3 regions of the Telmatobacter bradus genome follow, and region 1 is predicted to be linked to each of the others. Evidence: riboswitches for the same ligand, from Rfam matches in the RefSeq annotation. Region 1 holds a riboswitch; each other region holds the start of a gene.
The links. A riboswitch is a leader RNA that binds a small molecule or an ion and turns the genes downstream of it on or off. The one in region 1 is predicted to bind cobalamin.
Positions count from the first base shown of each region.

Region 1 (10,692 bases):
CCGCGTTAATAAAGCTGATCTTAAGTGCCAGAAAAGCATTCGAAGCATGCTTGATGATCTCGGCACTTTGCGCTGAAGTCACCAGCAGCGCGGGCGGAGCGTCCGTGCTGCAGCAACCGGCCAGCGCATCCGCCTGCTGGTAATAGCTGCCTGAGGTCAGTGGCGCATAGATGCGGCGCAACAGTTCGGCCGCAGCCTCGCTGCCCGCACCCACTACGATGCGGTCCGGATGCAGAAAATCGATGACAGCCGTTCCCTCCCGCAGGAATTCGGGGTTGGAAACCACATCAAAGTTCTGCGCGGCTACACCGTGCCGATAGAGCACGCGACGAATCCACTCATTGGTGTAAACGGGAACCGTGCTTTTTTCTACAATCACTTTATAGCCGGAGACGGAGCGGGCAATCTCACTGACCACAGCCTCAACGTACGACATATCGGCTGCACCGCTGTCTCCCTGGGGAGTGCCCACGGCAATAAAAACCGCCTCGCTTTTTTCAACTGCAGCGGACAGGTCTCCGGTGAACTCAATGTTGCCGCGATGGCGAACCATCAGCTCTGGCAGATGCTCTTCATAGATGGGAACGCCACCCTCCTGCAGGGTTTTTACCCGGCGCTCGTCATTATCAACGCAGGTAACCTTGTGCCCCATCTCGGCAAAGCAAACCGCAACGACGAGTCCAACGTAACCGGACCCGATTACACAGATAGAAACTGAATTTGACATCGACTGGCTCTGTCTCCTGGCTGCCAAGGCAGCTTGAGGCGGCGCTTCATAGGCAAACGCCACTCGGGGGAGTGAGAAATACAGTATGGGAAGTGAAAATCTACGCCCCGGATATAGGCTGTATTTATCACAAAATACGAGGTTTATATAAATAAACCCCGAACCGGGCCTTCGGTTCGGTCAGCCTTGCCTTGCCAGCTGGTTTGCCGGCGTACTCCTATGTCAGATCCGTTTCAGACCCCACACAGGCTGGCCAAACTTCACGCTTTCAATATACTACGGATCTATCTTTTCAATTTGATTAGATTCAGGTTTACGTCTTACCGTTGCCTGGAAAGCAATTCCCGGGGCAAATCCTTGTTTCCGGCCCCGTGCTTCCGGCCCTGAGCTACAATAACAGATGGGCTGAAGCAAAATCCGGAAAGATCGCCCCCAGAGAATTCGTGCAGGGTTGACCCTCCCTATTGGTCACGGCAACTGTGGGCTACTGGCCTGCGGATACAGCATCCCGGATTTTGCGTTAAGGCCGAAATTTTTCGCGTTCCGCACGCAACCCAGCAAGGAGTTCCTCTCTTATGGCGATTCCCGCCACGCAACTGCGCCCCGGTATGATCATCAAGCACAACGATGGCCTGCACCTTGTCTTCAAGGTCGAGCATCGTACCCCGGGCAACCTCCGCGCCTTCATCCAGGCCAAACTGCGCAACCTCAAGTCGGGCGCCATGTTTGAGCACCGCTTTCGCTCGGCCGACTCCATCGAAAAGGTTGTCGTGGATGAAGTGAGCATGGAGTTCCTTTACAACGACGGCGACGACTACTACTTCATGAACCCCGAAGACTTTGAGCAGACCGTGCTCAAGACCGACACGCTCGGAGATACCGTCGATTACCTGACGCCGAATCTGCAGATCAAGGTCAGCTACCACGACGGCACGGCCGTAGGCATTGACCTGCCCACCTTCGTCGAGCTGACGGTTATTGAGACCGAGCCGGGCCTGAAGTCGGCCACCGCTTCGTCGGTCACCAAGCCGGCCAAGATGGAAACCGGCCTGATGGTCCAGGTTCCGCCCTTCATCAACGAAGGCGAAAAGATCCGCGTCGACACCAGCGAAGGCACCTACATGAGCCGCGCGTAAACTCCAGCACAATCAAATTCGCGTTATGATCATGGTCCAGGAAGGGTTCCTGGACCATGAATCGTCTGGACTTCCAAAATCTGTCCAATCTGCGCCTTCGCGAAGCCAAAACCCTGTTGGAGCAGGGACTTGACGACGGCGCATACTATCTGGCCGGCTACGCAGTCGAATGTGCCCTAAAAGCCTGCATCGCCCGACAGACTCAAGAACACGACTTCCCTGACAAAAAACTTGTTGTGGATAATCACACTCATAAACTGAACGATCTGCTGAGGCTCGCACAGTTGAGCGACATACTTGCAGCCGATCCGGCAATGAGGATCATTTGGGACATCTTGAGAAACTAGTCGGAAGAAGGACGATACCGGATCGAAAAAACCGACCAGGAAGCTTCTGAACTACTAAGGGCTATTGAGGATCAGACCGGAGGAGGGTTTCTCCCATGGGTACGGAAACACTGGTAAGTTTCGACATTGAAAATGGCAGCAATGTCATTGATGCCCTGGACAAGGCAGGCAGAGAGCCGAATGTAGCGCTATGGGCAAAATTGCCAGACTATGAAGACTGGCGCTTGATTCTGGCCTCCGAGCATCTCGACCAATCCTCTCAATTTACTGGTTACACACAGATTCACGAGGCACTGGATAAAGCAGAAATTCCCATTCACAGACAACCCCCGATCTTCATGCGCCCCATGAAGAGTCTCATGATTGAGGAATTGCGCCGTTTTTTAGGTTCCGCAAAAGATGTATATGGCATGCGCCTGGGTGGCCAGACCTTTGGCGACAGATATATTGAGGAAGCCTTCGTCTATCGCATCCGCTGATACAGACGAAGATCAGCGCTTCTCCAACAGAAACAGCCACCGCAAGCTCGCGGTGGCTGTTCTGTTTTGTAGCGGGTGCGTTTACCGCGGCATGCAGGCCAGTGCGTCGCGCACACCCTCTGCCGTCTGCACCATGGCTTCCAGCGCGGAGCGTACCTCCGGCCAGCCACGCGTCTTCAGGCCGCAGTCGGGATTGACCCATAGCTGCTCTGGATTGAGTACCTCCAGCGCCCGACGCAACAGCGTGGCAATCTCCTCCCGGCTGGGAATACGCGGCGAGTGAATATCGTAGACGCCGGGGCCGATCTCGTTGGGATAGCGCACCCGCGTGAATGCATCCAGCAGCTCCATGCGCGAACGAGAGCACTCAATCGAGATCACGTCGGCATCCATGCGCACAATGGCCTCAATGATGTCATTGAACTCCGAATAGCACATGTGGGTATGGATCTGCGTGGCGTCAGCGACTCCGGCAGAGGCCAGCCGGAAGGCATCGACGCTCCAGAGCAGATACTCCGCCCAGTCGGCGCGGCGCAGCGGCAGACCTTCGCGAATGGCCGGCTCATCGATCTGAATGGCGCGAATGCCAGCTGTTTCCAGATCGGCAACTTCATCGCGAATCGCCAGAGCGATCTGCTGGCAGGTGACGGAGCGCGGCTGATCGTCGCGCACAAACGACCACTGCAGAATCGTGACCGGCCCAGTGAGCATGCCCTTGACGGGCTTTGCGGTGAGCGACTGCGCGTACTTTGCCCAACGCACCGTCATTGCCCGCGGACGCGAGACATCGCCAAAGATGATCGGCGGCTTGACGCAGCGCGAACCGTAGCTCTGTACCCATCCATTCTGGCTGAAGACGAAGCCATCAAGCTGCTCGCCGAAGTACTCAACCATGTCGTTGCGCTCGAACTCGCCATGCACCAGCATGTCCAGCCCAACCTCTTCCTGAAAACCGATGCAGCGCTCCGTCTCGGCCTGCAGAAAGGCATCGTAGCTCTGGATGTCGATCTTGCCCTTGCGGAACTCGGCGCGCATTTTGCGCACTTCCGCCGTCTGCGGAAACGAGCCAATCGTAGTGGTGGGCAGCAAAGGCAAACGCAGCGTCTTCTGCTGCACTTCACGCCGCCGCGCATGGCTACTGGTGCGCTCCAGCTGCACCGGCGTAACCGCGGCAAGGCGCTCGGCCACCTGGGGTTGATGAATGCGCGTGGACTGACGGCGCGCTTCCATCAGACGCGCATTCTCGGTCAGTTCAGTCTCAACCTCTATGCCCCCCTCCAGCGCGCGACTCAGCAGGGCTACTTCCTCCAGCTTCTGGCGGGCAAAGGCCATCCAGCCACGCACCTCGGCATCCAGCGCCGTCTCGGTGGCCAAATCGACGGGCGTATGCAGCAGCGAGCAGGAAGGCGCAATCTGCACACGCTCCTTGCCGAGCACCAATGTGGCCTTGGCCGCAATGCGCAACGCCTGGCAAACATCAGTGCGCCACACGTTGCGTCCGTCCACCAGACCAAGCGAGAGCACCAGCGCCTCAGGAGCCTTGGCCAGCACCGCATCCAGTTGCTCCGGCGCGCGCACCAAGTCCACATGCAGGCCAGCGGTACCCAGCGATAGCGCCAGATCAAGATTCTCTTGTAGCGCTCCAAAGTAGGTGGTCAGCATAAACTTCGGCAACGCAAAAGCACAGTTCAGCTCCGCGTAAGCTTCGCGATACATGCTCTGTGCCGCCTCGTCCAGATCCAGACAGAGGCAGGGCTCGTCGATCTGCACCCAACCTGCGCCTGCCGCCGCCAGCCGTCCCAGCAGATCACGATAGATGGGCAGAATCTGCTTAAGCACAAAGGCGCGGGTGACGCTGGAGTTGGTCGGCTTGCCCAGCAGTACAAACGAAACCGGCCCCAGCAGAACCGGACGCGTCTCAATGCCCTGCTCGCGCGCTTCCACGTACTCGTCCACCACCTTGCTGGAACGCAGAGAATAATGATGACCGGGCTCGAACTCCGGCACCACATAGTGGTAGTTCGTATCGAACCATTTGGTCATCTCCAGAGCAGGAGCGTCCTGTGCACCACGCGCCATGGCAAAGTAGGTGGCCAAGCTCACCTGCTCGTCGGGGCTAGAAAAACGCCGCGGAACCGCGCCCACCGTCGCCACCATGTCGAGCACCTGATCGTACAGGGAAAAGTCGTTGCTCGGCGGCACGGCAATGCCCGCTTCCACCTGCATACGCCAGTGCCGGTTGCGCAGTTGACGCGCCACCTGCAGTAGTTCTGCTTCGCTGCTTTTTCCGCCCCAGAAGCTCTCCAGCGCAAACTTCAACTCACGCTGACTGCCCATGCGGGGGAAACCGAGATTGCTCGCAATCGCCAAACTCATCCTTATCTCCTCTAAACAATGGGCACACACACCGAAGCGCTGGCTGCAGAGACGCATCCCTGCCGCCATGGCCAACGTGTTGAAAGCTCCCGCACGGGCCGGAAAAGATACAACTCTCCCTCAGGCTTCTACGGTCTTCCAAAAACGTGAAGTCACAAATGTAGCGGTTGAAAAACCGCAACACCCGGCCCTCCCCTCGGAGGCGTGTGCATGTTCTGTCCGTTCTGGACAGGCTCTACGGCAGGTCTTCGGACTCGCAGGCTACCTAGTGGCTCCAGCTTCCCAGTCCATGGCTGGACCAGTGCTTCTTTCGGAGCGTTCGTTCCTGCTTACCGCTGCGGGGCAGTTCCGGATTTTCACCGGATTCCCTTTTAAGCCCGGTCGCAGAAACCGGGCACCATAAAGTAGCCTCACTATAGAGCAGAGGCTTGGCCAAGGTCAACGCAAAGCCGACGCCAGCACCGGGGAAATTCGACACAATCCCTCCACAAGGACGCTGCCTGGTGGTGATTTTCCCTCCTCCCACAGCGTTTCACCCCGTGGGACTGACGCTCCTGTGGAGGTCTTTCTTTTACACAGCGATGAACCCCGGCAAAGTCCCGTTTCTGCACTGCATGCGATTCTTTTCCACCACTTCCACGCCCATAAATGCTTGACGCACTTCCGTAATAGAGCTACATTGGGCAGTGTTACGTCTCCCAAGCAACACAAGATGTTGGGCCAAGAGGGAAGTTGGTGCGTTCTGACCGAACCACTCCAACGCTGTGCCCGCAACTGAAAGCGAAGAGCCGCTCTCCGCTCATACCACTGCCCCTCAGTGGAGTGGGAAGGCTGGATTGCCGCTGCGACTCGCATGCCGGGAGGCTTGCCGTATTCAGATTTACGTCCTCGGACGGGGTGTACCAGAGGGTTGCTTGCCTGGGCTGCGTTTTACGCGCCCGTTTTTTGCAGTACCCTCCTCCACATCGCCGTCTGCGGGAAAGGAACCCAATGTCCGCCCTCACTACACTTCCTCCGCGCTCCGTCGTCAAGCGCTCTGGCGCAACCGCCGACTTTGACGCTGCCAAGATCCATTCCGCCATTGAGCGGGCCGGCAAGGCTAGCGGCGCATTTGACCCGGCCGAGGCCGAACTGCTATCCATTCAGGCCATCAAGGTCATCTCCCACCGCTTCCACGATCGCGCTCCGCACATTGAGCAGATTCAGGACGTGGTTGAGCAGGTACTGATCTCGGCCAATCACTTTGCCACCGCCCGCGCCTATATTGTCTACCGCGAGCAGCGTTCGCGCCTGCGCAACGACCAGCGCACCATGGTGGACGTGGCCTCGTCGATCAACGAGTACCTGGACCGCGCCGACTGGCGTGTGAACGCCAACGCCAACCAGGGCTACTCACTGGGCGGTCTGATTCTGAACGTCAGCGGCAAGGTGGTAGCCAACTACTGGCTCTCCCACGTCTATCCGCATGAAATTGGCCGCGCTCACCGCGAAGGCGACGTGCACATCCACGACCTGGACATGCTGGCCGGCTACTGTGCCGGATGGTCGCTGCGCACCCTGCTGCTGGAGGGCCTGAACGGCGTTCCCGGCAAGGTGGAAGCGGGTCCGCCCAAGCACCTGTCCAGCGCCGTTGGTCAGATCGTCAACTTTCTGGGCACACTGCAGAACGAGTGGGCCGGTGCGCAGGCGTTTTCCAGCTTTGACACCTACATGGCGCCGTTCATCCGCAAGGACAACCTGCCCTACAGCGAAGTGCGCCAGTGCATTCAGGAACTGGTGTACAACCTGAACGTGCCCTCGCGCTGGGGCACGCAGACGCCCTTCACCAATTTGACCTTTGACTGGACCTGCCCGGAAGACTTGTGCGCGCAGCAGCCCGTCATTGGCGGCAAGACCATGCCCTTCACCTACGGCGATCTGCAGGTGGAAATGGACATGATCAACCGCGCCTACATTGACGTGATGACCTCGGGCGATGCGATGGGCCGCGTCTTCACCTTCCCCATCCCCACCTACAACATCACGCCCGACTTCCCGTGGGAGAGCGAAAACGCCACACTGCTCTTTGAGATGACGGCCAAGTACGGCCTGCCCTACTTCCAGAACTTCCTGAACTCCGAGTTGAAACCCAACATGGTTCGTTCCATGTGCTGCCGTCTGCAGCTTGATTTGACCGAGCTGCTCAAGCGCGGCAACGGCCTCTTCGGCTCCGCTGAGCAGACCGGTTCAGTGGGCGTGGTCACCATCAACTGTGCGCGTCTCGGCTATCTGCATCGCGGCGACGAAGCTGCGCTGCTGGCCCGCCTGGACGAGCTGCTGGAAATCTCCCGTACCAGCCTGGAGATCAAGCGCAAGGTGATTCAGCGCCACATGGACAACGGCCTGTTCCCCTACACCAAGCGCTATCTGGGCTCGCTGCGCAACTTCTTCTCCACCGTCGGCGTAAACGGCATCAACGAAATGGTGCGCAACTTCAGCAACGACGCTGACGACATCACCACCGAAGCCGGACGTGCCCTCGCCGTGCGCTTCCTTGACCATGTGCGTGCGCGCATCATCAAGTTCCAGGAAGAGACCGGCCACATGTACAACCTGGAAGCCACGCCCGCCGAAGGCACCACCTACCGCTTCGCCCGCGAAGACAAAAAGCGCTTCCCGGATATTCTGCAGGCAGGCAGCAAGGAAGAGCCTTACTACACCAACAGCAGTCAGTTGCCGGTGGGTTACACCGACGACGCCTTCGAGGCGCTGGCCATGCAGGAAGAGCTGCAGACCAAGTACACCGGCGGCACAGTGCTGCATTTGTACATGGGTGAGCGCGTGAGCACGGCCGAAGCCTGCAAGAAGCTGGTGCGCCGTTCGCTCGAAAGCTTCCGCCTGCCCTACATCACTATTACGCCAACCTTCTCCATCTGCCCCAAGCATGGTTATCTGGCAGGCGAGCACCAGTTCTGCCCCAAGTGCGACGCTGACCTGGTCGCCCGCAAGCAGGCTGAAGCACAGGCGTAGGACGGAAAGTTTTTTGCCGTAGATTGGGTGCCCCAGCTCCTGCTTTTGGGAGCTGGGAAAACACAAATACTGCCGGACTGTGCCATGCTGCAAGGCTCCAGTCCGCACCACAAGAAATTCCCCAACGGAGGAAAGATATGTCGACCATGACCATCGAAGAACCGACGACGATTCAGCTCAAGGACGAAGAGCGCCAGGCCTGCGAAGTCTGGACCCGCGTGATGGGCTACTTCCGCCCCGTGGCCAGCTTCAACCGCGGCAAGCAGGGCGAATACCACGAGCGGACGTGCTTTGTTGAAACCAAGTGCTGCTGAACTGCGCATAGCTGGACTCACGCGGCTGTCGACGGTCGACTGGCCGGGTGAGTTGGCTGCCACCATCTTCTGTCAGGGCTGTGCATGGGATTGCGTCTATTGCCACAATCCCAACCTGCAGCCCGCGACGGCCCCCGGCCTGATCGAATGGCAGAGCATCGCGGAGTTCCTCTCCACGCGCTGCGGCCTGCTCGATGCCGTCGTCTTTACCGGCGGCGAAGCCACCCTGCAACCTGCTCTGGCGGCAGCCATGGAAGAAGTCTGCGCCATGGGCTTCAAGGTAGGCCTGCACACCGCTGGCATGCACCCGGAACGCTTTCGCGAAGTGCTGCCGTTGGTGGACTGGGTCGGCTTCGACGTGAAGGCTCCCTTCGATCAATACGAACGCACCACCGGCGTAGCGGAGAGCGGCCAACGCGCCCGCGCCAGCCTGCTCCATCTGCTGGCCAGCAACACCGCCCACGAAGTGCGCACCACGCTACACACCGGCCTGCTCCCGCTCGAAGAAATGCTCTCGCTTAAAAAGGAATTGCTCTCGCTGGGCGTACGCAACTACGCTGTGCAGGGCTTCCGCAGCGAAGGCACACGCAACGACCGGCTTTCCGTGCTGAACAACGCGCCAGCCTATACGCTGCCCGCAGACTTCGGCACCGGCTTCAAGCACTTCGTTCTGCGATGAAAAACAGCTGTCAGCTTTGACTCTGCTCTCGAGCCTTGCCCTTAAGCCGTATCGATAATTCGTTTTTCACCCCAGAGGGGTGAAGCGAAAATAGCCCCGGGTGGATCCTGAATCTGAGCGTATGCGAAGAGAAAGGAGGAACCCGGGGTTTGCTGTCTCAGAGAGACGGCAAACCCCGGCGGGGCGCTGTGAAATCCTGCGAGAAACAGAAAGAACCACCGCTGGTTGGCGGTGGTTCTTTCCCTGTCGAGTTCGGCAGAACCCCACAAGTTTTTTGTTCGCTCCTGCAAACACGCTGCAAGCTACACAAACAAGCTGAAAGCTGGTTAAACGGCTGAAAGCTGGTCTTCCTACTCCGCCAGCCGAACCAGCCGCGCCTCGTAGAGCGCATCGATCTGCGTCAGAGCGTCGAGCGCAACGTCGCTGACCGGCGCATCCACCTGCACCACGGCCAGCGCCTTCACCGGCTTCACGCCCGTGCGTTCGCGGCCCAGGGCAAAGCTGGCAATGTTCACGCCGTGCTCACCCAGTGTGGTTCCAATCTTGCCAATCACACCGGGCACATCCTGATTGCGGCAGACCAGCAGATTGCCTTCGAGGGGAATCTCAATGTCAATGCCATCGAGTTCCAGCAAACGCGGCTGGCGCTGATGAATTACCGTGCCGGTAGCATGGCTGCGGCCCGCAGGCGTATGCAGCACAACGCCAAGTGTAGTGGCCGCGCCGCGATGGCTGTCTTCCTTCTCCTCGTGCACGCGAATGCCGCGCGCCGTCGCCACGCTCGATGCATTGATGCGGTTCACCTGCTCCACACCATCCAGCAGACTGGCCAGTACGGCATTGCGCACCAACTCAATCTTGGCGTCGCGTAACTTGCCGCTGTACACAATGTCGATGGCCTCGATGTTGGCCTTGCCCGCCTGCGCCAGAAACGCACCCATGCGGCTGGCCAGCTCGATGTAAGGCGCCAGCACCGTGTACTCTTCATGCGAAAGCGAAGGCATGTTCACGGCATTCTGCACCACGCCATCCTTCAGGTAATCGCGCACCTGGCTGGCAATCTGAATGCCTACGGCCTCCTGCGCTTCCGCCGTCGATCCGGCAATGTGCGGGGTAAGAATCACATTGTCGAGCGCAAAGAACGGCGAATCCTTCGGTGGCTCTTCCACAAAAACATCGAGCGCCGCACCACCGACCTGACCACTCTTCAAGGCCTCGGCCAGCGCGGCTTCTTCAATCAGTTCGCCACGCGCACAGTTGATGATGCGCACGCCCTTTTTCATCTTGGCAATCGACTTGGCATTGACCACGCCATGCGTCTGCGGCGTAAGGCCCACATGCAGCGTCAGGTAATCCGCCTGCGCAAATAACTCCTCAACCGAAACAAGAGAGATATTATTTTCGCGGGCTACGGCCGCCGACACAAACGGATCGCAGCCGACAATCTCCATGCCAAAGACGCGGGCGCGATGCGCAACCTCAAGACCGATGCGGCCCAGACCCAGAATGCCCAGTGTTTTGCCGCGCAGCTCCGAGCCCTGCAGGTTCTTCTTCTCCCACAGGCCCGCATGCATGGTGCTGTTGGCCGCAGGAATCTTGCGCGCCAGACCAATCATCATGCCCAG
Region 1 covers NZ_CP184532.1:1,054,434-1,065,125, reverse strand. The annotation lists gene ACOBR2_RS04510 (UDP-glucose dehydrogenase family protein) at 1-727, opposite strand, end outside; gene efp (elongation factor P) at 1,303-1,863, shown strand; gene ACOBR2_RS04500 (hypothetical protein) at 1,920-2,210, shown strand; gene ACOBR2_RS04495 (hypothetical protein) at 2,306-2,689, shown strand; gene metE (5-methyltetrahydropteroyltriglutamate--homocysteine S-methyltransferase) at 2,771-5,065, opposite strand; cobalamin riboswitch at 5,287-5,482, opposite strand; cobalamin riboswitch at 5,741-5,953, shown strand; gene ACOBR2_RS04485 (ribonucleoside triphosphate reductase) at 6,056-8,074, shown strand; gene nrdD (anaerobic ribonucleoside-triphosphate reductase) at 8,212-8,388, shown strand; gene ACOBR2_RS04475 (anaerobic ribonucleoside-triphosphate reductase activating protein) at 8,369-9,067, shown strand; gene serA (phosphoglycerate dehydrogenase) at 9,418-10,692, opposite strand, start outside.

Region 2 (10,692 bases), 2.2 Mb from region 1:
TATCCAACTCCCAGATGCCAACGCCGCCTGCCTGGGTGGCCAGCTTCAGGCGTTCGGCGGTTTCCTTCAATCGGGCTTCGGCAAGCTTGCGTGCATGAATGTCTTCCACCAGCGTGATGTAGTAGGAGATTTCTCCATTTGTGTCGCGCAGCGCCTGCGAGGTCAGTCGTACCCAGACCAGCGCTCCGTCCTTGCGTACATAGCGCTTTTCCCAGACAGGAATCCTGACTGTGCCTTTCTCCAGATGGTGGAGGATCTCCAGACTTGCGGCGTTGTCTTCGGGCAGGGTGATGTCTTGAAAGCGCAGGCTTGTCACCTCTTCCTGCGCATAGCCTACGATCTCGGCAAAGCGGTGATTGCAGCGGATGAAGCGGCCGTTGGGCGCGGTATGCAGAATGCCGATAGGCGCTTCGTCAAAGGTCCTTCGGTAGCGCTCTTCGCTGCTTACAAGCGCATCCTGCGCGTACTTCCGCTCGGTAATGTCCTCTGTGAAGCCAACCATCTGGGTGAATTTGCCTTCGGCGTCGCGAATTGGAAAGGAGCGGTCTCGCAGCCAGCGCAGGCCCTTCTGGGGATGCAGGATGCGGAACTCGACTTCGGTAGCTTCTCCGCGAAGTTCCCGGGCGTAGGTTTCCTGAATTAGCTCCAGATCTTCCGGATGAACCACCTTCTGGAGCAGGCTGAGATTGTATGCGGCCTTTTCGCGGTTTAACCCCCACAGATTCTCGAAGCTAGGGCTGAGATATTTGAAGGCGCTTCCGTCGGCTTTCATGATCCAGAAGAGCTCCCGGATATTGTCGGTAAGCAGGCGCAACTGCTTTTCGCGCTCCACCAGCATTCCCTCGGCTCGCTTCTGCTCGGTGATGTCGTGAATGATGATGAAGAGAACCGGTTTTCCTTTCACTTCGAGCGAGGACGAGAAGACCTCCACCTCGCGTTCCCTGCCATCCTTGGTGTAATTGCGCAGGCTGAAGCGGGAACGTCCTTCCTGACGCATGCGTTCGCGTAGTTCTGCGCCCTGTTTCTGCGGCAAGTGCGTCAGCTGGCTGGCCTGCATACCCTTCAGTTCCTGCAAAGGATAGCCAAAAAAGTTGGAAGCCGCAGCGTTGGCGTCGATCAGAATGCCAGTCTCTATGTCTACAAAAAGCATCACCGAACTGTTCTCTTCAAAGATTCTGCGGAAGCGCATCTCCGATTCTGCCAGGGCGGTTTCTGTCCGCCGACGTTCGGTAATGTCGTGAATGATGGAAAAGATCAGAGGCTTGTCTTCCACATAAATGCCTGCCATATGTACTTCAACTTCGCGAACTTCGCCGCTGGCCAGGCGGTGGAGAAACTCGGCGCGCACATTCTTTTCCCGCATTGCCTGCTGCCGCATGGAGCCAACCCATCTTTGCTCCATGATGTTGATCCTGTGGATGGACATTCCAGCCATCTCGGCGCGGCTGTATCCGTAGAATTCGCATGCTGCTGGATTGGCATCGACGATGGTTCCATCCCCCGGCTCGACCAGCAGCATGACCAGGCCGTTGTCTTCATAGATGCGACGGAATTTTTCTTCGCTTTCATGCTGCTGCCGTTCGTCTTGGATGCGTTGACGAATACTGCGGGCGATGCCGCTGATGGCAATGATCTCGCCCACTTCGTTGCGCACCGGAAAAGTCGAAAGAGAGACGTCAATCGCAGAGCCGTTTTTATGGCGCAGAATCGTGTCGTAAGCGCTGACGGCCACCCCATTCCAGATCTTTTGCAGAATCATCGTCAGGCGCGCTTCGCGTCCCGGCATGGTGAGCAGGCGGACGTGTTGGCCGATCACTTCCTGCGCACTGTATCCAAAGAGGCGTTCCGCGCTGGAATTCCAACTCAGAATCTTCCCCCTCAGGTCGGAAGAACCGATGGCATCTTCAGAGAATTCAACAACCGCAGCCAGAAAGTCCTGCGTCCTTTCAGGCTCAGCCTGCGCCGTGGCATCGCTGACCCGCATTGAGATGGACGTGGCGTTGCCCTGCTCGTCGCGCACAAGCGCTGCGTCCAGCGCCACGGGGAAGATGCTTCCATTCTTGCGTTGCCCGATGGTTCGGCAGGGAAGCAAGGTTTTTCCGTCCGCCATCCGTGCAATCTGGGCGCTCAGTTGCTCCCGCAACTCGGGGGCGAATAGCTCTGCCACGGGACGTCCCACGGTTTCTTCTGCCGTGTAACCGAAGATGCGTTCGGCACCGCGATTCCAGCTCAGAATCTCGCCATTCTGGGGGGAAAAGACAAGAATGCCATCTTCCGAGCCCCGTATGAGGGAGGCGAGAAAATGTTGCGCATCCTCTGCGGCTCTGGCTACCGTGCTGTTCTGGACAAATGCCATATAGCCTGTGATTTTCTGAGGAGGCTTGTCCTGAATCGGCACGATGCGCAGGCGTTCTGAAAACAGCGAACCATCCTTGTGCTTGTTGATGAGTGTGCCTTGCCAGACGTCTCCCGCCTGGATGCACTGCCACATGCTGCGATAGAATTCCGCTTTCTGCTTCCCGGATTTGAGAATGCGCGGTGTGGCGCCGAGGGCATCTTCAAGCGTATAGCCGGAGAGAGTAGTAAAGGCTGGGTTTATATAACGGATGATTCCGTCCGGGTCGGTAAGCACAACGGCGTCCGAGGTCTGCTCAGCCAACGTGAGCAGACTGGTGAAATCGACATGAAATGATTCCTCGGCCAAGTGGAGCACCCGCTGACAGAATGGGAAACTCCTAGCCTTCATCGGCCTTAAAGGACGGGCAAACAACAGAATCCCAAGCGATTTTTATAGGATAGTTTCATTCCGGAGGAGATTTGTAACAGAGCCCGACTTGAGTCGGGCCGTAAGTGCATCTAAAAAAGCGAGGGCCTCAGCGCCTGTTTCCTCCCGGGAAGAACAGATCCAGGAGGAAACAGGCGCTGAAGCCCACTCGCTTCAGTGTTGATTGAAAAGACTCTTAGGCGACCATTCCCCGAGCCGAGGGGTTGGGGCGCACACGGTACTTCTCGGTGGTGATCGAGAGCGTGCGTTCCAGGCGCTTCAGGGTGCGGATCTCAGCCGGAGCGGCAAAGGTGGAAGCCACGCCGCGGGCCGATGCGCGGCCGGTACGGCCTACGCGGTGCACAAAGTCTTCAGCTTCCTTGGGCAGATCGAAGTTGACCACATGGGCTACGTCAGCCACGTCAATGCCACGGGCCACCACATCGGTGGCCACCAGCACGCGGTGACGGCCTTCGGCAAAGCCACGCAATGCCGAGCTGCGCTGCGCCTGAGTGCGGTCGCCGTGGATCGGCGCTGCCGAGAAGCCTGAGTTGGTCAGCTTCTTGGCCACGCGGTCGGCTCCGTGCTTGGTGCGCACAAATACCATGAAGCTGCCCGGATGTGTGGTGAGCAGATGCTCAAGCAGCTCCTGCTTCTTGTCGGTGGGAACTTCGAAGCTCTGCAGTTTTACATTCGCGGAAGGCTTCAGCTCGGACGAGCCAATCTCCACACGCACTGGATCCTGCAGGTACATGCTGGCCACGTCGCGAATGGCGGGGCTGAGCGTGGCCGAGTAGCACATAGTCTGGCGGTTGGCGGGCAGCAGCGAGGCGATGCGCTGAATGGACGGCTTAAAGCCCATGTCGAGCATGCGGTCCACTTCGTCGAGCACCATCATCTGCACGCCGCTCAGGTTCACGAGCTTGCGCTGCAGATAGTCTTCCAGGCGTCCGGGAGTGGCAAAAATCACGCGTGCTCCACGGCGAATCGCGGAGAGCTGCGGGCCTTCCGGTAGGCCGCCGCAAACCAGCGCGGCGCTTTCCTGGCCCTGGGTCAGGGTGCGCCAGTTGGCCAACACCTGCATGGCCAGCTCGCGGGTGGGCAGCATGACCAACGCGATGGCGCCCTTGCTGTTGGTTGCCTGCTCGGTACGCTCGATCAGCGGAATCAGATAGCTGAGCGTTTTGCCGGTGCCGGTCTGCGCGGTAACCAGCACATCACGGCCTTCAAGCGCGGGTTGAACGGCTTCAGTCTGTACGGGCGTGGGGTAAATAAAATTGGCTTCGAGCAGTCGCTGCTTCATTGCGGGCGACAGGGGCATTTCAGAAAAGATCTTCAATTCATTCCTAGGCAGCATTCACGGCGCAGCAATCCATCATTCCAGTTCTTCCATGGAATTGCCCGCAAGAACGCAGTTATTTGGCCCTTCGTTGCACGTCAACAAGCGCAAAAACGCGCAAAAGACCATTCTATTGTATGCAGTAAACCTGGGATTACTTCAGAATCGTCGCTTCAGGGTTTGCCACATCTCGCGTCTTCGACTGATCTGGCGCACACGCGCTGCAGTCTGGTCCGGTCAATCGCACGCTGCGTTCTCACGAGCAGACACTGCGAAGCCTTGACTACGATGGACCATTACGCTGAGGGGCCTGGAAAGCTTACGTGGCGGACAACCTTGAAGAAAGGCGGGAACGGCTCACGGCCAAACAACTGAGCGTGAGTCCATGATAGCAGAATTTGGGCTTTGGAGCGAATGCCCCCACCCCTGCGCGCTCTTCGCGGTAAGGATGAGGGCATGCGTAAAAAAAGGAAATTCTAAAAATCTTCGCCGAAGCTTACTTCGCCGGGCACCGAAACCTGATAGGCCGAGACGCGGCGCTCGAAGAAGTTGGTCAGCTCCTGCACGTCCTGCAATTCCATGAACGGGAAGGGGTTCGAGCAGTGGAAGGCAGGCGCAATGCCCAGCCGCTCCAGCCGTGCGTCGGCCACAAAGCCAAGATACTGACGCATCTCCTTGGCCGACAAACCAGCCACGCCGCCCGACAGCAGATCTTCGCTGAACTGGGCCTCGGCGTCGATGGCTTCGGTGAGCATCTCCACAATCTGCCGCTCCAGATCCGCATCCCACAGATCCGGTTCCTGCTCCCGCACAATGCGTACGACTTCATAGGCAAAATCGATGTGGCAGCTCTCGTCGCGAAAGACCCAGTTGGTGCCCGCGGCCAGTCCGTGCAGCAGTCCCTTGGAGCGGAAGAAGTACACATAAGCAAACGCGCCAAAGAAGAACAGTCCCTCGATGCAGGTGGCAAAGCAGATCAGGTTCAGCAGGAACTGACGACGGTGCTCGCGCGTTTCAATGCGATCCATCTGGTGGATCGTGTCGATCCACTTCATGCAAAAATCAGCCTTCTTGGCAATCGACGGAATGTTCTCCACCGCGGCGAAGGCGTCGGCGCGCTCGTCGGGGGCGGGAATGTAGTTGTCGAGCAGCGTCAGATAGAACTGCACATGTACGGACTCTTCGAAGAGCTGGCGCGAAAGGTAAAGCCGCGCCTCGGGCGAGTTGATGTGCTTGTACAGATTCAGTACCAGGTTGTTGGACACGATGCTGTCGCCGGTAGCGAAAAACGCCACCAGACGCTGGATCAGATGCACCTCGGCCGGACTCAGCGTCTGCTTCAGGTCGACAAGATCGGTCTGGAAATCAATCTCGTCTACAGTCCAGGTGTTCTTGATGCCGTCACGGTACATGTCATAGAAGACCGGATAGCGCATGGGGCGCAGCGTCAGGCAGAGGCCGGGATCAAGGATGCGGTCAGGCACTTCAACCGAGGAGGAATTCAGCAGCGATTTTTCATTCATGATTTTTTCTTTCTCTATTTCAAGCGTGGTTGATCTGGCAAATCCATACCAATGCTGATCGGGTGCCCCACCCTCGCCACGTCTTTGTGGCTAGGGTGGGGAAGCACGACGCAAATCTTTTGGGCCGGATCAAGCGGGAAAATGTCTTACTGGCACGACTCGCAGGATTCCGGATTTTCAAGCGAGCAGGCAATGGCGGCCGTCGCGCTCACCGGTGTCTGATTCGCACGGCCCGTGCTGGCAATCGTCGTTTTGGCAATGCGCGTAGCGGGGCGCGAACGCAGATAGTAGGTCGTCTTCAGCCCCTTCTTCCACGCATACATGTACATTGATGAGAGCTTGCCGATGTTGGGCGACTCGCTGAAGAGGTTGAGCGACTGCGACTGATCGATGTAGGCGTTGCGGGCCGCGGCCATATCCACCAGCGCACGCATCGGCGTCTCCCACACCGTGCGGTAAAGCACGCGCAGCTCTTCGGGCAGCTCTTCCACGCCTTGCACGGAACCTTCAGCAGCCTTCAACTTGTTGCGCATCGCGTCGTTCCACAGGTTCAGCCGCTTCAGCTCTTCCACCAGATAGCGGTTCACCTGCAAGAACTCGCCCGAGAGCGTTTCGCGTTTGAAGAGGTTGGAAATCTGCGGCTCAATGCACTCATAGCAGCCCACAATCGAGGCAATCGTAGCCGTGGGTGCAATGGCGATCAGCAGCGAGTTGCGTACGCCGCTCTTGGCAATGCGCTGGCGCAGTTCTTCCCAACGCGCAGTATTGGCAGGCTTCACATTCCACAAATCAAACTGGAAATGACCGTCCGCCAGACGGGTTTCAGCAAAGTTTTCGTGTGCGCCAAACTCTTCGGCCAGTGTGCAACTGGCGTTGAGCGCGGAGTAGTAGATCTCTTCCTGAATGCGCGTCGAAAGATTCAGCGCTTCCTCTGTGTCAAAGGGAATGTGGAGCTGGAAGAAGACGTCCTGCAGGCCCATCACGCCCAGTCCCACCGGACGCCAGCTGGCATTGGAGCGGGCTGCGGCTTCAATCGGATAGAAGTTGATGTCAATCACCCGGTCGAGCATGGGAATCGCCGTGGCCACCGTGGCCGCCAACTTCTCAAAGTTGAAGCGCAGCGTGCCGTCTGCCGCGCGTTCCACGTGGCGTGCCAGATTGATTGAGCCCAGATTGCAGACCGCCGTCTGATCCTGCGAGCTGACCTCGGTGATCTCGGTGCACAGGTTCGACAGATGCACTACGTTGCCCGGTTTGCCCGTCTGGTTGCACTTCAGGTTGGTTGCATCCTTGAAGGTCATCCAGCCGTTGCCGGTTTCGGCGAGCGTACGCATCATGCGCGCATACAGGTCACGCGCCTTCACCTGCTCCTTGAAGAGTCCCTCGGCTTCGGCTTTTTCATAGGCGGCATCGAAGGGCTTGCCATAGAGGTCAGGCAGCTCGGGCACATCCTTCGGATCGAAGAGCGACCAGATGCCATCGGCCTCCACGCGGCGCATGAACAGATCGGGAATCCAGTTGGCCAGATTCAGATTGTGGGTGCGGCGGGCCACATCGCCGGTGTTGTCGCGCAGTTCCAGAAACTGCATGACGTCAGCATGCCACGGCTCCAGATAGACGCAGCAGGCACCCTTGCGCTTGCCACCCTGATTCACTGCGGCCACCGAGCTATCGAGCGTGCGCAGCCACGGCACAATGCCATTCGACAGGCCATTGGTGCCACGAATCAGCGAACCCTGCGAACGCACGCGATGAAAGGCCAGTCCAATGCCGCCGGAAAACTTCGACATCATGGCCACATCTTTGTATGTGTCGTAGATGCTTTCGAGCGAATCTTCCGGCGAGTCATGCAGGTAGCAGGAGGACATCTGCGCATGGCGGGTGCCGGAGTTGAACAGCGTCGGCGACGACGGCATGTAGTCCAGCGACGAGATCAGACGATAAAAATCGATGGCCTCATGCGGCGTGTGCGCCAGTCCGCAGGCCACGCGCAGGAAGAAGTGTTGCGGCGACTCAATTACCTTGCGCGACTCAGGATCACGCAGCAGATAGCGGTCGTAGACCGTGCGCAGGCCAAAGTACTCGAAGCGGTCGGAGTTGTCGTCGGCAATCGCGTCGTTCAGCTTGCGGGTGTGAATCCGCACGAACTCCGCGGCCGCATCGCTGATCAGGCCCTGTTTGTAGCCGTGCTCGATGGACTGCGAGAACGAGTAGATGTTGAACGAGGAAACTTCCTTGACGATGGTGGCCAGCAGTAAACGTGCGGCTAGACGCGAGTACTGCGGCTCTTCGGCGATCAGCGCCGCGGCCGTGTCGATCGAAATCGAGTCCAGTTCACGCGTGGTTGCGCCGTCGTACAGGCCGCCAATGGTCTTCGACGCCACGCGGATCACGTCCACATGCGGAAGTCCGTAGGCCGAGCGCTGCACGGCGCGCACGATCTTGTTTACATCGACAGGTTCCAGTACGCCATTTCGCTTGCGTATGTGCATCGTGGGTGTTTCATCCCGGTCGGGGAAGCCAGGTAGTACAGGCGCGTAGCCGGTGGGCGACTCAATGGTGGCCATGAGAAAACTCTCCTTGGCCTCCCGGAAAGACGAGGCAATGTGCTTCCCCTGAAGGGGATATGCAGCCATTGCATCTCGCCTCCCCTCGGAGGCTGTGCATTTGTTCTCGGGGCAGGTCTTCGGACTCTGCAGGTTCAAACCGGAAGGCCATAGCGGTTCTCCAATTGCTGTACACCGAAGCTTCTGCCGCTGAGGGGCTTTTTCCTCAAGAAAAAGCTACCTTGCACAGTCTCACAAGGGCTACACCTATTGGAGAACCGCTCTAAACTTCCCGGACCCATGGTCCAGTGTTTTTGCTGGCCCTCGTACCTGCTTACCGCTGCGGGGCAGTTCCGGATTCACGCCGGATTCCCATCTTCGCCCCAGCCGTAGCCTGGGGAACCACCGAGCTTCTCTACTATATCTAGTGCTATTGGTGTTTTCAATGTGTATATGTAGCGTGCGCTGTGCAAATGTGAAAATCGCACAGAAATGGTCCAAAAAGCTGCGATTTTCCCGGAATTTCCTGCCATGGTGATACGATAAAATAATACGTGTTATTGAATTTATGGTTCTCTGGTCCCGGAATCCGGACCAGAGAACCATAAAGGTTTTTGTTTCAATGAGTCAAAGACTACTTCAGGCGGGCTCGTAGTTCAGGTTCGGCGCCAGCCAGCGCTCGGTTTCTTCAAGCGTCCAGTTCTTGCGCTGATGGTAGGCCTCGATCTGATCGCGCTCGATTTTGCCCACATTGAAGTATTGCGTCTGCGGATGCGCAAAGTAGAGGCCGCTCACGCTGGAGCCCGGCCACATCGCATAGGACTCGGTCAGCAGCATGCCGGTATTCTTCTCCACATCCAGCAGCTTCCAGATGGCCGCCTTCTCAGTGTGGTCGGGGCAGGCCGGATAGCCCGGCGCAGGACGAATGCCACGATACTCGCCGGCAAACAACTGTGCGTCGGTGAGTTTTTCCTCGTTGCCATAGCCCCAGTCGCGCCGCGCCCGTGCATGCAGGCATTCGGCAAAGGCCTCGGCCAGACGGTCGGCCAGCGCTTCGGCCATGATGGCGTGATAGTCGTCGTTCTCAGCGCGATAGCGGTCGCAGATTGCCTTCAAACCATGACCGCTGGTAACGGCAAACATGCCGATGCTGTCGCTGAGTCCGGTCTCGCGGGGCGCGATAAAGTCCACCAGCGAACGGCAGGCCTGACTGCCTTCGCGGTTGGCCTGCTGACGCAGAAAGTGCAGTTTTTCTACTACTGTGGAGCGCGTTGCGTCGGCGTAGAGTTCCACATCTTCGCCCACGGCGTTGGCCGCGAAGAAGCCATAGACGCCGCGTGCGGTCAGCAGTTTTTGGGCGATGATCTCATCCAGGAGCGTCTGTGCGTCGGCAAAGATCTGCTGCGCCTGCGGTCCATATTTTTCGTTCTCAAGAATCGCGGGATAGAGCCCCTTCAGACCCCAGGTGTGGAAGAGCGGCGTCCAGTCAATGTACTTGCGCAGTTCATCGAGCGGAAAGCCGTCGAGCACCTGTGCGCCGGTGAAGGCGGGGGTGGCCAGCTCTTCCGCGCGCCAGTCGATGGGCGTGCGTCGTGCGCAGGCTTCGGCAAAGGAAATCGTGCTTTGCTTGGGGTTGGTGAAGTTTTGCCGAATGGATTCGTATTCGGCAAAATGCTTCTTGATGTATGCCGCCCGGCCATCTTCGCTCAGCAGGCTGGTGGCCACCGGAACGGCGCGGCTGGCGTCCAGCACGTGCACCACGGGCTGGCTGTAGTGCGGTGCAATCTTGATGGCTGTATGCGCGCGGCTGGTGGTTGCGCCGCCCAGTATCAGCGGAATCCTGAAGCCCTGCCGCTCCATCTCGCGGGCCACATGCACCATCTCGTCGAGCGAGGGCGTAATCAGGCCGCTCAGGCCGATGATGTCGGCCTTGATCTCTTTGGCGCGTTCCAGAATCTTTTCGCACGGCACCATCACGCCCATGTCGATCACTTCGTAGTTGTTGCAACTGAGCACCACGCCTACGATGTTCTTGCCAATGTCGTGCACGTCGCCCTTGACGGTGGCCAGCAGAATCTTGCCTTGCGCCTGCACCGCCTCACCGGCGGCAGCGGCAGCGGCTTTTTCCGCTTCCATGGTGGGCGTCAGAAAGGCCACGGCCTTCTTCATCACGCGGGCTGACTTGACCACCTGGGGCAAAAACATTTTGCCCGCGCCGAAGAGGTCGCCCACCACGCTCATGCCTGCCATCAGCGGGCCTTCAATCACGTCGATGGGGCGGCCCAGCTGCTTGAGAGCCTCTTCCGTGTCTTCGTCAATGTAGGCATCAATGCCCTTGACCAGCGCATGGCTCAGGCGCGCTTCCACGGTGCCGTTGCGCCACTCCTCGGTCTTTTTCTCGGCCTTTTCCGTGCTGCCCGTGCCGGCTGACTTGAGTGTTTCGCCAAACTCCACCAGACGTTCGGTGGCATCGGGGCGGCGATTCAGCAACACATCTTCCACCAGCGTGCGCAGCTCGGG
Region 2 covers NZ_CP184532.1:3,258,725-3,269,416, reverse strand. The annotation lists gene ACOBR2_RS13460 (PAS domain S-box protein) at 1-2,704, opposite strand, end outside; gene ACOBR2_RS13455 (DEAD/DEAH box helicase) at 2,961-4,103, opposite strand; gene ACOBR2_RS13450 (ribonucleotide-diphosphate reductase subunit beta) at 4,580-5,626, opposite strand; gene ACOBR2_RS13445 (ribonucleoside-diphosphate reductase subunit alpha) at 5,773-8,262, opposite strand; cobalamin riboswitch at 8,286-8,594, opposite strand; gene metH (methionine synthase) at 8,812-10,692, opposite strand, start outside.
Region 2: it holds a riboswitch for cobalamin, as region 1 does, so the genes downstream of both, ACOBR2_RS13445 (ribonucleoside-diphosphate reductase subunit alpha) here and ACOBR2_RS04485 (ribonucleoside triphosphate reductase) in region 1, are expected to answer to the same signal.

Region 3 (10,692 bases), 260 kb from region 1:
GCACAGCCTATCGTTTGCTAGGGCAAAAACTTCCCGGCAGCGATGTAAAGCGCGCTCTGCTCAAGCCAGACGCCAAACCGCGCATTGATTCCGACTACGGAATGGCCACCGTACTGATGCTTTTTCCCGACTGGTGCCAAAGCTGCAGTGAACAGACAAAGACGCTCACTGAGTTTGCTCGCTTAAACACTGAAACAAAAATTCACGCCTATGCTCTGGTCTTTCACGACGACTTTGGCGTACCTGAAAGCAAGCCCGTCGAGACAGATTGGAAGGATCTGGAAGGCACTTCGACGCTGGTCGTTGGTGCTGAAGCCGCCCGCAATCTTGGGGCGATTGATTTTCCATTGGGCGTTGTTGTCGATCAGGATGGAATTGTGCGCTTTGTCGGTCCGTTACCGGAGAACGCTTTTCAGGGGAATGGCTGTGTAGCGCGAATCCTCCAGCGCGTGGCTAACCACCACTTGGTAGAGGAACAACTGCGCAAGGCCATGCAGCCTGCACAATAAAACCGGTTCAGGCTGCGTGCGGCAACAAGCGAATTGCGGCAATGGCCTCTATTGTCTGGAAACTCGGACGGATCCCGCGCGGTGGTTTTAGCTTTCCTCTTGCCCCACGCTGCCTGCAGCATGAAAATGCCGCCAGATATTTTCCGCGGTCTTTTGCTGCACCACGGCGGCCAGCGACTCGGCCGAGGCCTGTTTGACCTCCCGCAGGCTGCCAAAGTGGGTGAGCAGGCGCTGGCGTGTGAGCGCGCCCACACCCTCAATCTCCAGCAGCTCCGAATCGCGGTCGCGCATAGCGCGGCGCTGGCGGTGGTAGCCGATGGCAAACCGGTGGCTCTCGTCACGGATCAGCTGAATCAGGTGCAGCACCGGCGAACGGCGGTCGAGCACCACCGGCTCGTCCTCGTTGCCGTATACGTAAATCACCTCTTCGCGCTTGGCGATGGAGGCCAGCGGCTGCGTCGTCAGCCCCAGCGCCGAGAGCGCCTCGCCCACCGCATGCAACTGGCCCAGGCCGCCGTCAATCAGCACCAGCGAGGGCATCTCCTTCTTCTCTTCCTGCAGGCGCTTGTAGCGGCGTGTGACGACCTCGTTCATGCTGGCAAAATCGTCCACTCCGGTCACGGTTTTCACCTTGAACTTGCGATAGGCCTGCTTGTTCATCTTGCCGTCTTCCCAGACGACCAGCGAAGCCACCGTCTCAGCGCCTTGAATATGCGAAATGTCGAAGCACTCGATGCGTTTGGGAAGCTCAGGCAGCAGCAACGCATCGGCCAGCGCCTCCTGAATGGCCTTCTGCGAGGGCTGCAACACGCGAAAGCGCTGGGTATGCGACTGGTGGGCATTCTGACCCACCAAGTCGATGAGCGCGCGCTTGTCGCCACGCTGCGGCACGGCCAGTTCCACCTTGTGTTTGGATTGCGCGCTCAGCAACTCCGTCAGCACCTCGCGGTCGTCAAAGTCCACAGGCACCAGAATGCTGCGCGGCACATACGGCTGCTCAATGTAGAGCTGTTTGACGAGGGCGCTGAAGATCTTGCCGGGACGAAATTTTTCTTCCCTGCCCTCCTCAGAAATCTCCGCGCCTTCCTCGGCTTCGTCGTCGGTCTCCATGAGGGTCGCAAGCTCTTCCCAGAAAAACTCGCGACGATCAACGATCTTGCCTGAGCGTACGTGAAAGAGGTTCACGGCCAGCATGCCATCGGCAAAGTAGTAGCCGAAGACGTCGGCTTCGTCGCTCAGCTCGGCGGTATCCACGCGCTGGCGGGTTTGCAGTTGCTGAATTGTCACCAGCTGATCGCGCAGCCGCGCTGCCGCTTCAAAATGTTCTTCACTGGCGGCAACCATCATGCGCTCGGTGAAGGTGCGCTCCAGGTCGCCATGACGGCCCTCCAGCAGCATCGACGCATCTCGGATCGCCTCTCGATAAGCCTCGGGCGCGACGAGGCCCTCGACGCACGGGCCCAGGCAGCGGTGAATATAGTGCTCCAGGCACGCCCGCGGATGATAGCGGTTCAGGTCCACCTTGCAGCTGGGAATCTGAAAACATTTGTGGATCAGCTCCACAGCGCGATAGGCGAGGCTCGACGGCAGATAGGGACCGAAGTAGGCAGCGCCGTCTTTGCGCAGTTTGCGCGTGACAAAGACCTTGGGATGGCGATCGGTGAGTGTGAGCTTCACATAGGGGTAGGTCTTGTCGTCGCGCAGCAGGATGTTGAAGCGCGGCTGGCGCTGCTTGATCAGGTTGTTCTCAAGCGCCAGCGCCTCCTGCTCATTGCCCACCAGGATGTACTCAAGATCGACGGCCTCGCGCATCAGTGAGCCGGTTTTGGCGTTGGCCTGACTGGCGGCCAGCAGGTAGCTGCGCACCCGCGACCGCAGGTTCTTGGCCTTGCCCACATAGATCACCTCACCCTCGGCGTTTTTGTACAGATAGACGCCGGGTTCGGTGGGCAACAAACGGATTTTTTCGACTAGATCCATGGGGAAGCAGACAGCTACAGAAAGAATATAGCTTCCAGCTGCTAGCCTCCAGCTTCCAGCTTTTTTGTGGGGGGGAGTGAGTCGTCAGCTTTCAGCAATTGGGAACTGGGGACTGGGGACTGGAAGCTGTTCCACAAACAAAAACGCGGCAGCCGAAGCCACCGCGTCTTTGGGTTGAGTTTGCGTTAGAAGTTGATGCGGGCCGCAATCTCCACCTGACGCGGCGTGTAAAGGAACGCGCTGCTGTTGGAGTTGTTCGGCACCATGAAGCTCTGGTCACCCGTTCCGTTCACACCTTCGTACTGAACGTTTGTGCCCGTCAGATAGTACAGGTAGGTGCTCTTGTAACCGGTGATGTTCTGATGGTTGGCGATATTGAAGACGTTGAGTATCAGGTCGACGCTCTTCACATACTTCGTGGCATCCAGGTTCACCGACTTCTGCAGACGCACATCGTCGACGATGCGGCGGGGATACTTGTAGGTGTTGTAGCCGATCTGCGGAATTGCCGACAGACCACCCGAACCGTTCCAGTAGTTGCCCACGCCGTTGGTGGTGTAGTTACTGGTTCCGGCCGTGAACGGAAGTCCATTCTGCATCTGGAAGCTGTCGTCGAAGCTCCAGTCGTTGGTCAGCCACTTGACCGGGTTGCTGGTCTTGAGGTTCGGCAGGTTATAGATGGCATAGGCCACGAAGCGCTGCGGCACGTTGAAGGCCGAATTGCCGTAGTTGACGTGGGTGTTGCCATAAGGATCGTACCAAGAGTTGGCCGCACCCTGGGTGTTGGTGTTCTGGGCAAAGTCCAGAGCATGCGACCAGGTGTAATTCACGTCAAAGGTAACGCTCTTCATCGAGCGATTCAACAGTTCGATGGCCAGAGCGTGGTAGTTGGAGTTCACGTTGGAAATGAACTCGGTGATCGAGCTGAAGTACGCTGCATTGGCACCGAGCCGCGCGGTGTTGCCGTAACCCGTGTAGGTGGGCACCACAAACTGCGTGCCAGTCGGACCCAACGGACCCTTGCCGTTTGCATCGGCGGTAACCGTCAACGTCTGATTGGTGGTAGTCGGATTCAGGTTCACGTCAAGGAAGTTAGGCAGACGACGGCCCAGACCACCCAGATAGCTCAACGACAGGACCGTACCCTTACCCAGATCCTGCTGCAACTGCAGATCGAACTCCTGCACCTCGGGCAGCTTCAGATTCGGCGCCATGAAGTAAGAGGTGGGACACGATGTGCTGTACGCCGCGCAGGCCAACGATGAAGCTTCGATGTTCGGAAAGGTCGGAGCGCCCGAGGTCTTGCCCTTCCATGAGCTGGTTAACTGGCCATTGGGGCTGCCAGTTCCAAGACGCACGTTCTCGATATTGCCGTTGGTGATGCGGCCATAATAGATGCCGTAACCGCCACGCAGAACAGTCTTGCCACCGCCGAAAAGGTCATACGAAAAGCCGACGCGCGGACCGAAGTCAGTGTTGTCGGTAGGGTTGTTGGTCAGGCCAAGGTAGGGAGCAAAGCTGCCGGTGGCCGAGGTCAGATTCAGATCTGCATCCGGCATCGTTTCGTGATCCCAACGCAGACCGAGTTCCAAAGTCAGGCGGGGCGAAACTTTCCAGTTATCCTGAGCGAAGACGCCAAGATCCATCGTGTTAATTTGGTAGGCCGGATTGCCGAAGCCCTGTGCGAACGTTGAGTAACAGGGGTAAGAACCCAGAATCGAGCTGCTCGAATAAGAGGCCGAACCACCCGAATCGCAACCATAGCTGGTGCCCGACGGCGTTACGCCATTCTTCTTGTTCAGCAGGTCGTTGACCATGTTGCCCACGTATGCGTAGCTGAAGTAGCCGTTGCTCTCGTAGGTGTTGTTCATCAGGTCGTAGTTGTGGACCACGTCAACGCCGAACTTCATGCTGTGGTTACCCTTGGCAACGTAAAGCACATCGCCGATCTGCCACTTGGTCTCATAGGGATAGGCCGTGCGATGCGAGTAGTAAGGCGAACCGGCGTTAAAGCCGTACTTTGAGCTGGCTGCCACATACGGCACATTTCCGGTGCTGGCCGTCAGATCGGAGTTGGTATAGCTGGTGTAGGCCTGCTGGGTTTCATCATCCAGCTCGCGGCTGTACTGGTAGAGGGCTTCGTTGCTGATGTTGTTGCTGATCAGGCTGGTCAGCTTGGCTACGCCGTAATCCAGCTTGACGAAGTCGTTACCCTGGGCATCCCGCGAGTAGTTGTCAGAGGCCGTGGTCTGCACGCCACCCGGCGAATCCCAGCGCAGGCGATGTTCTAGCACGCTCAGGTGTTCACGCGGTGTGATCTGCCAGTCGATCTTCGGCGTGTTGATCTCCTGGTAGCCAAAGCGGCTGACCGTGCCGATGTCGCTGTTCAGGCCAAGATCGTTGATCGTGGAAACACCGTTGTAGTTGCTTGCGCTGATGTTGGTGCTGCCATAGACCATGGCGGCCCAGTCATACGATGCCTGGGCAAAGGTGATCTTCTGGCGAGCCGCCAGAGCGCAGGTCGCTGCATCATTGACGTTTGTGGCCGTGCCAGAAAGCAGGCCTGTCGCCACGGCGCAGTTGGCGTTTGAGACCGAAGGCAGCGTGTAGAAATACTGCGGATTGCTCGGCACGCCCACCACCGGGAAGACGTGGGTGTGCTGATCGTAGGTGTACATCCAGAACAGCTTGTCCTTGATCAGCGCGCCGCCCACCGTAAAGCCGTAGATCTTGCGGATGTCTTCGGGCTTGATGTGCTTGGTGGTCGTCGTGTTGTTCGCAAACGTGGTCAGCGTGGTGTAGTCGTTATAGGCGTTCCAGTTGCTTTCCTTGTCATAGAAGTAGGCTTCGCCGTGCAACTGGTTGGTGCCGCTCTTGGTCACCGAGGTGATGACGCCGCCGGCGGCGCGACCAAATTCAGCCGAGTACACACCGCTGTTCACGGCAAACTCACGGATCGCGCTGCCGGAGGTCGAATACGCCTCACGGGTACGACCACGCTCTTCGGCAAAGAAGGCCTGATTGTCGTCGGCGCCGTCGATTTCCACGTTATTCAGCAGGGTGCTGATGCCGCGCACACTCACCATGCCGTAGCCGTTTCCGTCAGAAACCACACCGGGCGTGGTCATGGCGAGGCTCGACCAGCGGCGGTTGTTGATCGGGATGTTCTGCATCGCCACGGTGTTCAGCGTGTCGGAAAAGTCAGGCGATTCGGTGTTCATCACCGGAGTGGTATCGCTGACCACTACTTCCGTAGCGCTACCGGCCAGGGCAAGGTGCGGCGTCAGGCTGGTCACCTGGGCCACCTGAACCGTCACACTCGTAGCCTTGTAGCTGGCAAAGTTCTGCGCGGCCACCGTCACCGTATAGGTGCCGGGTTCCAACAGAGGAGCCTTGAAGAAGCCGCTGGCGTCGCTCGTGAGCGTGACTTTGAAGCCAGTGCTGGCGTTCTGGATTGTGATCGTAGCTGCATTCACTACGGCGCCCGACGGATCCTCCACGGTTCCGGCGATCGATCCTTGGGTCGTCGACTGCGCACGAGCAGCCAATCCGCCCATACAGAGCATCAGAGAGAAAATCGCCGGACATAACAGCCCCAGGCGGATTCGTTGTTTCGTCATTCTAGGCCCTCCAAAGGAGTTTTTTACCAAGTTGCACGGGTTAAGTGTTTACAGAATGGGGACTTGATCAAAAGCAATGAGAATGTGTCCTGCAGATTTATTCTCTTTTTCTCCCCTATAAATCCGGGATTCGGGGAGTTAAAGAGGTAGATTGGGCAGCATTCCCCTGCCAATCCCATATCGTACGGAACCCGCATGAAAATCCGGTAAATACCGCCAGCGCCCGTGGGAAGAATACTGCGCGGCTTGCAGGATTTTCTGGACTGCCAACCAACCGGAAAGCACAGAATACGGATCTTCTGTTCCGTCTTTGGCTGACATAAGCCTTCATGGCTTGAATCTGCCTGGCGTTCGGATCGTTCCGGGGAAAACGCCACGACAGGTCCACAAGCCAGGAAGCAACCTATAGAGTATGGTCCAGTTCTGATTGTAATAAAAGAGGTAAATCCATGATTTTATGCGTGAAAAATATCGGTTTTTGTGGAAAACAAGAACATATTTTCATTTCTGGAAAAGCATCTTCCCTCCTACCTGCCGGGGCAAAAAACAGAATGGCCGGCCCCTTAGGGAACCGGCCATAAAGCATCGCTTCAAAACAATTTACCGACCGCTTCCCGGTCCCCAGCTCAGCTTGACGCCAACGCGAAGCGTGAACGGCAGACTACGGTAACCGATCGGAGCGATATGCTCCTGATTCAACAGGTTTTCTCCCTGCGCATACACCGAGAGACCCTTGATGAGCTGGTAGCTTCCGCCCAGATCGAGCTTGGCGAAGCCGTGGTCCAGGTCACGGTTGGGCAGCAGCAGGCTGTTGCCGCCGCTGGCATCCATATACCCCAACATGGTGGAGTCGTCGCTGCGGCTGGCATACGACGAAGCGAAGACGCCGGTCAGCTTGTGAGAAGCATAGATGGCCGTAAAGTAGCCGGTGTGGGGCGGACGACGGAAGGGACGCGCACCCACCAGCGGCGTATCGCTACCGATGGAAATACCGTTATACGTTGGCGCATAGCCTTCGAGCAGCGCCTCATTGTCGCTGTCAAACGAGCGCTCGACCACCGCATCCAGATAGGTGTAGCCACCGCGCAGGCTCAGATTGCGTCCAATGCCGCTTTCAATCGAACTCTCGATGCCCTGGGCGCGGAAGGCCTGCGAGTTTACCTCGGCACCATAAATGCCGTCCGTATTCAACTCAACCAGAAGTTCCTGTTTCTGGCTTGCCGTCATCCCCGTCAGTACCTCGGAAAGCAGTCCCGAGCCAACGTACTCCAACTCCCGTCCGAACTGGTTGTGAAAGTAAGAGACGCGGAAGTTGATGTGGTCGCCCAGGAACGACTGCGCCAGACCACCCTCATAGGTGCGGGCAGAGGGTGCGGTCAGCGGCGAAATGTGCAGCGCCGCAATGGACGACTGCGCACCATTCTCCTGCAGCAGGTTGTACAGCGAGTAGTCCTGATCGGTCAGCTTCGGTTCGCGCACGGCGTCGCCGTAGTTGAACAGAATGCGCGTACTGCTAAATACGCCCTTGCGGGGCTTGAACGCGTACCAGGAAAATCCGGCGCGGGGTGAGGTCTGGGTGCCGAAGAGCGAGTAGTGCTCCAGGTTTCCGCCCAACGTGTAGAAGAAGCGGTTCTTGTAGTCGCCATGCACGTTGGCAATGTAGTTGTAGTTGGAACGCTCCACCGGACCATAGTAGGCGCTGCCCGGCTCTGCGCCGCGCTCATCTTCATACTGGAAGCCAACCATGGCCGCCAGATGGGGGGTAAGCTTTACATCGCCGTTGTAGGTCAGGGCATCGCGGTTGGAAACAAACTGGTCGCCATAGGTTCCGCAGTCCAGCGTGGCCTGTCCCGTAGCCGAGTAGCCGTTGGCGCCGGTGATCGTCACCGTCTGGCCCAGTGAGCCCGCGCTATAGCAGGCATAGCTGTAGCTGACGGGCGTGCCCTGCATGGACCACAGATTCAGCTGCTCGCGCTTGCGCGTCAGGCCGTAGCGCACCGTGTTGTGAAAGCTCTCCGTCGTCTGGTTGGAGATGGAGCTGCTCAGGTACAGATCCTGATCCTTCTGGGTGGAGTCGTCGGCCACATGATAGAAGTCCCAGGCATTGGGAACGCCGGTGGCAGCCACGTTATAGTGCAATGTACCGCGCACCACCGTGCTGGCCGTCGGCTGCCAGCCGAGATTGGCCACAGTGGAGGCCAGATGATGCTCGTCGCGGGGCAGATCATTGCTTGTCTGCAACCAGCCATAGGCACCCAGATAGTCCAGCTTGCCATGGGTTCCAGCCACAGTCAGACTCTCACGGGTGGTGTACAGGCTGCCGCCTTCGGCCTCCAGAATCACCGAAGGAAAGTTGGTTGTACCGTGGGCCGTGGTCAGGCTCACCACGCTGGTCATGGCGCCAGCTCCAAATAGGTTGGAGTTCGGTCCGCGATAGACCTCCACGCTCTCCAGGTTGTTGGTCGAAAGTGCGCCAAAGTCGAACTGGCTGCCCAGATCATCAACATCGATGCCATCCATCAGCACCAGATTGTCCGTCGATACACCGCCGCGCACAAACAGCGAGGTCCACGAGCCGCGGCCCTCGGTCTGCACCACCGAAACACCCGGCATCATGCGCATGGCGCTTACCAGATCCGTGCTCAGGGCAAAATCGGCCTGGCTCAGCACGGTGGTGGTGGCGCTGGTCTGCGCCTGTGGCGTTGGAGTGCCGGTGGCCGTCACCACGACTGACTCATGCACCCAGGCCGGTTCCATCACCAGCGTCTTTTCCACCACATCACTGCGGCCAGCGTAAAAATCCGGCGTCTGCAACTGCCGGAAGTTGTCGGCCGAGAGCAGCAGGAACAGATGGCCTTGCGTGCCGGTCAGAATCTGAAAGCTGCCGTCGGAGGCCGTCTCAGACTGACCGACCACCTTCCCCTTGCACACCAGCAGCACGTGTACACTTTTGAGCCGTGCGCCGGTTGCGTCCGTGACTGTGCCGTGAATCGATGCCGCGCTGGCCGCCGTGGCCACAGCGCCCAACAGCAGCAGCGCCAGCATCTGGCTGGCCCTGGTAAGAAGATTTCTAGTTAAAAAGCTGGAGATGAAACGCATTCTGGCTCCTTCGTTCCCCTCGGAACGTAAGCGGTGGGTGCGCTCGAAGGACCGGTCTCCTGACTTGCGCCCAGCCTGTCCACCTTCCCAAAGAATCTACGCTTCTTCAGTGGTTGTTTTTCCGCAGGAAAAACATGGATCAGACCTTGAGAACATTCTTCGCCTGATCGAACGACGAAAACATGGCCAAGGGCGCTCACAGTTGCGGGGCAGTGGCGGATTTGCACCGCCTTCCCGAACATCCTGAGCGAGGTTTGTCGTAGGTTGCCGCCCTCTGTCGGGCGAAAGGGATGGGATGAAAATTTTTCCATCCTATCAATTATTTATAGTTGCGCTCTGGCATGAAGTCAAAGACAGAGAAGAGAAATCAAGGGTCAGAGAGCCGAGATCCAGGAACGGCAATCTGCAAAATAAAGCCTGAAAAACCACCTCTGACGCCTGTCCGCGAAAGACTACGTCTCGCTCTCCGCCTTGCGCGCCCACAGCAGGAACTCGTGATTGCCCTCGGCCCCGGTAATGGGAGACTCCGCCGAGGCGGCCACCCGCCAGCCCTGCTCCTTGACGCACGCCGCCACCTTGTCGACGGCCAGTTTGTGCGCCTTGGGGTCGCGCACAATGCCGCCCCGGCCCACATGCTCACGGCCCGCCTCGAACTGCGGCTTGACCAGCACCACCGCCTCGGTAAGCGTAGGCGCGGCAGCAAAGATCGCCGGCAAAATCAGGGTGGCTGAAATGAACGACACATCCATCGCCATGATCGTCGGGCCGTTTCCCTCGGGATCGAGCAATGCGCCCGGTTCCAGCAGTCTGGCGTTGCAGCGCTCCATCAGCCGCACCCGCTCATCCTGGCGCAGCTTCATGGCAATCTGCCCAAAACCCGTATCCACCGCCGTCACTCGCGCGGCCCCGTGCTGCAACAAACAGTCGGTAAAGCCGCCGGTGGAAGCGCCCACGTCCAGCCCCCAGCGCTCCGTCACGTCGATCTGCCAGAGCTTCAGCGCGCCTTCCAGCTTCAAACCGCCGCGGCTTACGTAGCGCAACTCATCGCCGAGCAGCCGCAAGACGGCCTCCGGATCCACCGCCGCGCCCGGCTTGTCGATCTTTTGCTCATTCACCATCATGCGGCCAGCGATGATGTAAGCACGCGCCCGCTCACGGCTGGGCGCAATGCCGCGCTCGGTCACCAACACATCCAGTCTTATCTTTGCCATTACTTGACCGCCCGCATTCTGCCGCCCGGCAGCAGTTCAAAGATGCGCCCCCGCCACAAGACGTTCTGTCCGCAATAACTGGCCGCCCAGAAGCAGAAGCCCATCAGGTCGCGGACGGGAAAAAGAATCAGCAACTGCAGCCAGTGGCGATCACCCACCACGCCCCGGCCCACTGCCAGCGCCAGAGCCCAGCGCGTGGCCACAGCCCAGGCCAGCAACCCCAACCCCAGCAAGGGATTGTGCAAAACCAACGCCACGGCCAGCCCCAGCAGA
Region 3 covers NZ_CP184532.1:1,312,494-1,323,185, reverse strand. The annotation lists gene ACOBR2_RS05570 (hypothetical protein) at 1-509, shown strand, start outside; gene uvrC (excinuclease ABC subunit UvrC) at 597-2,489, opposite strand; gene ACOBR2_RS05560 (TonB-dependent receptor domain-containing protein) at 2,675-6,109, opposite strand; gene ACOBR2_RS05555 (TonB-dependent receptor plug domain-containing protein) at 6,710-9,208, opposite strand; cobalamin riboswitch at 9,240-9,485, opposite strand; gene ACOBR2_RS05550 (TlyA family RNA methyltransferase) at 9,661-10,419, opposite strand; gene ACOBR2_RS05545 (glycosyltransferase) at 10,419-10,692, opposite strand, start outside.
Region 3: it holds a riboswitch for cobalamin, as region 1 does, so the genes downstream of both, ACOBR2_RS05555 (TonB-dependent receptor plug domain-containing protein) here and ACOBR2_RS04485 (ribonucleoside triphosphate reductase) in region 1, are expected to answer to the same signal.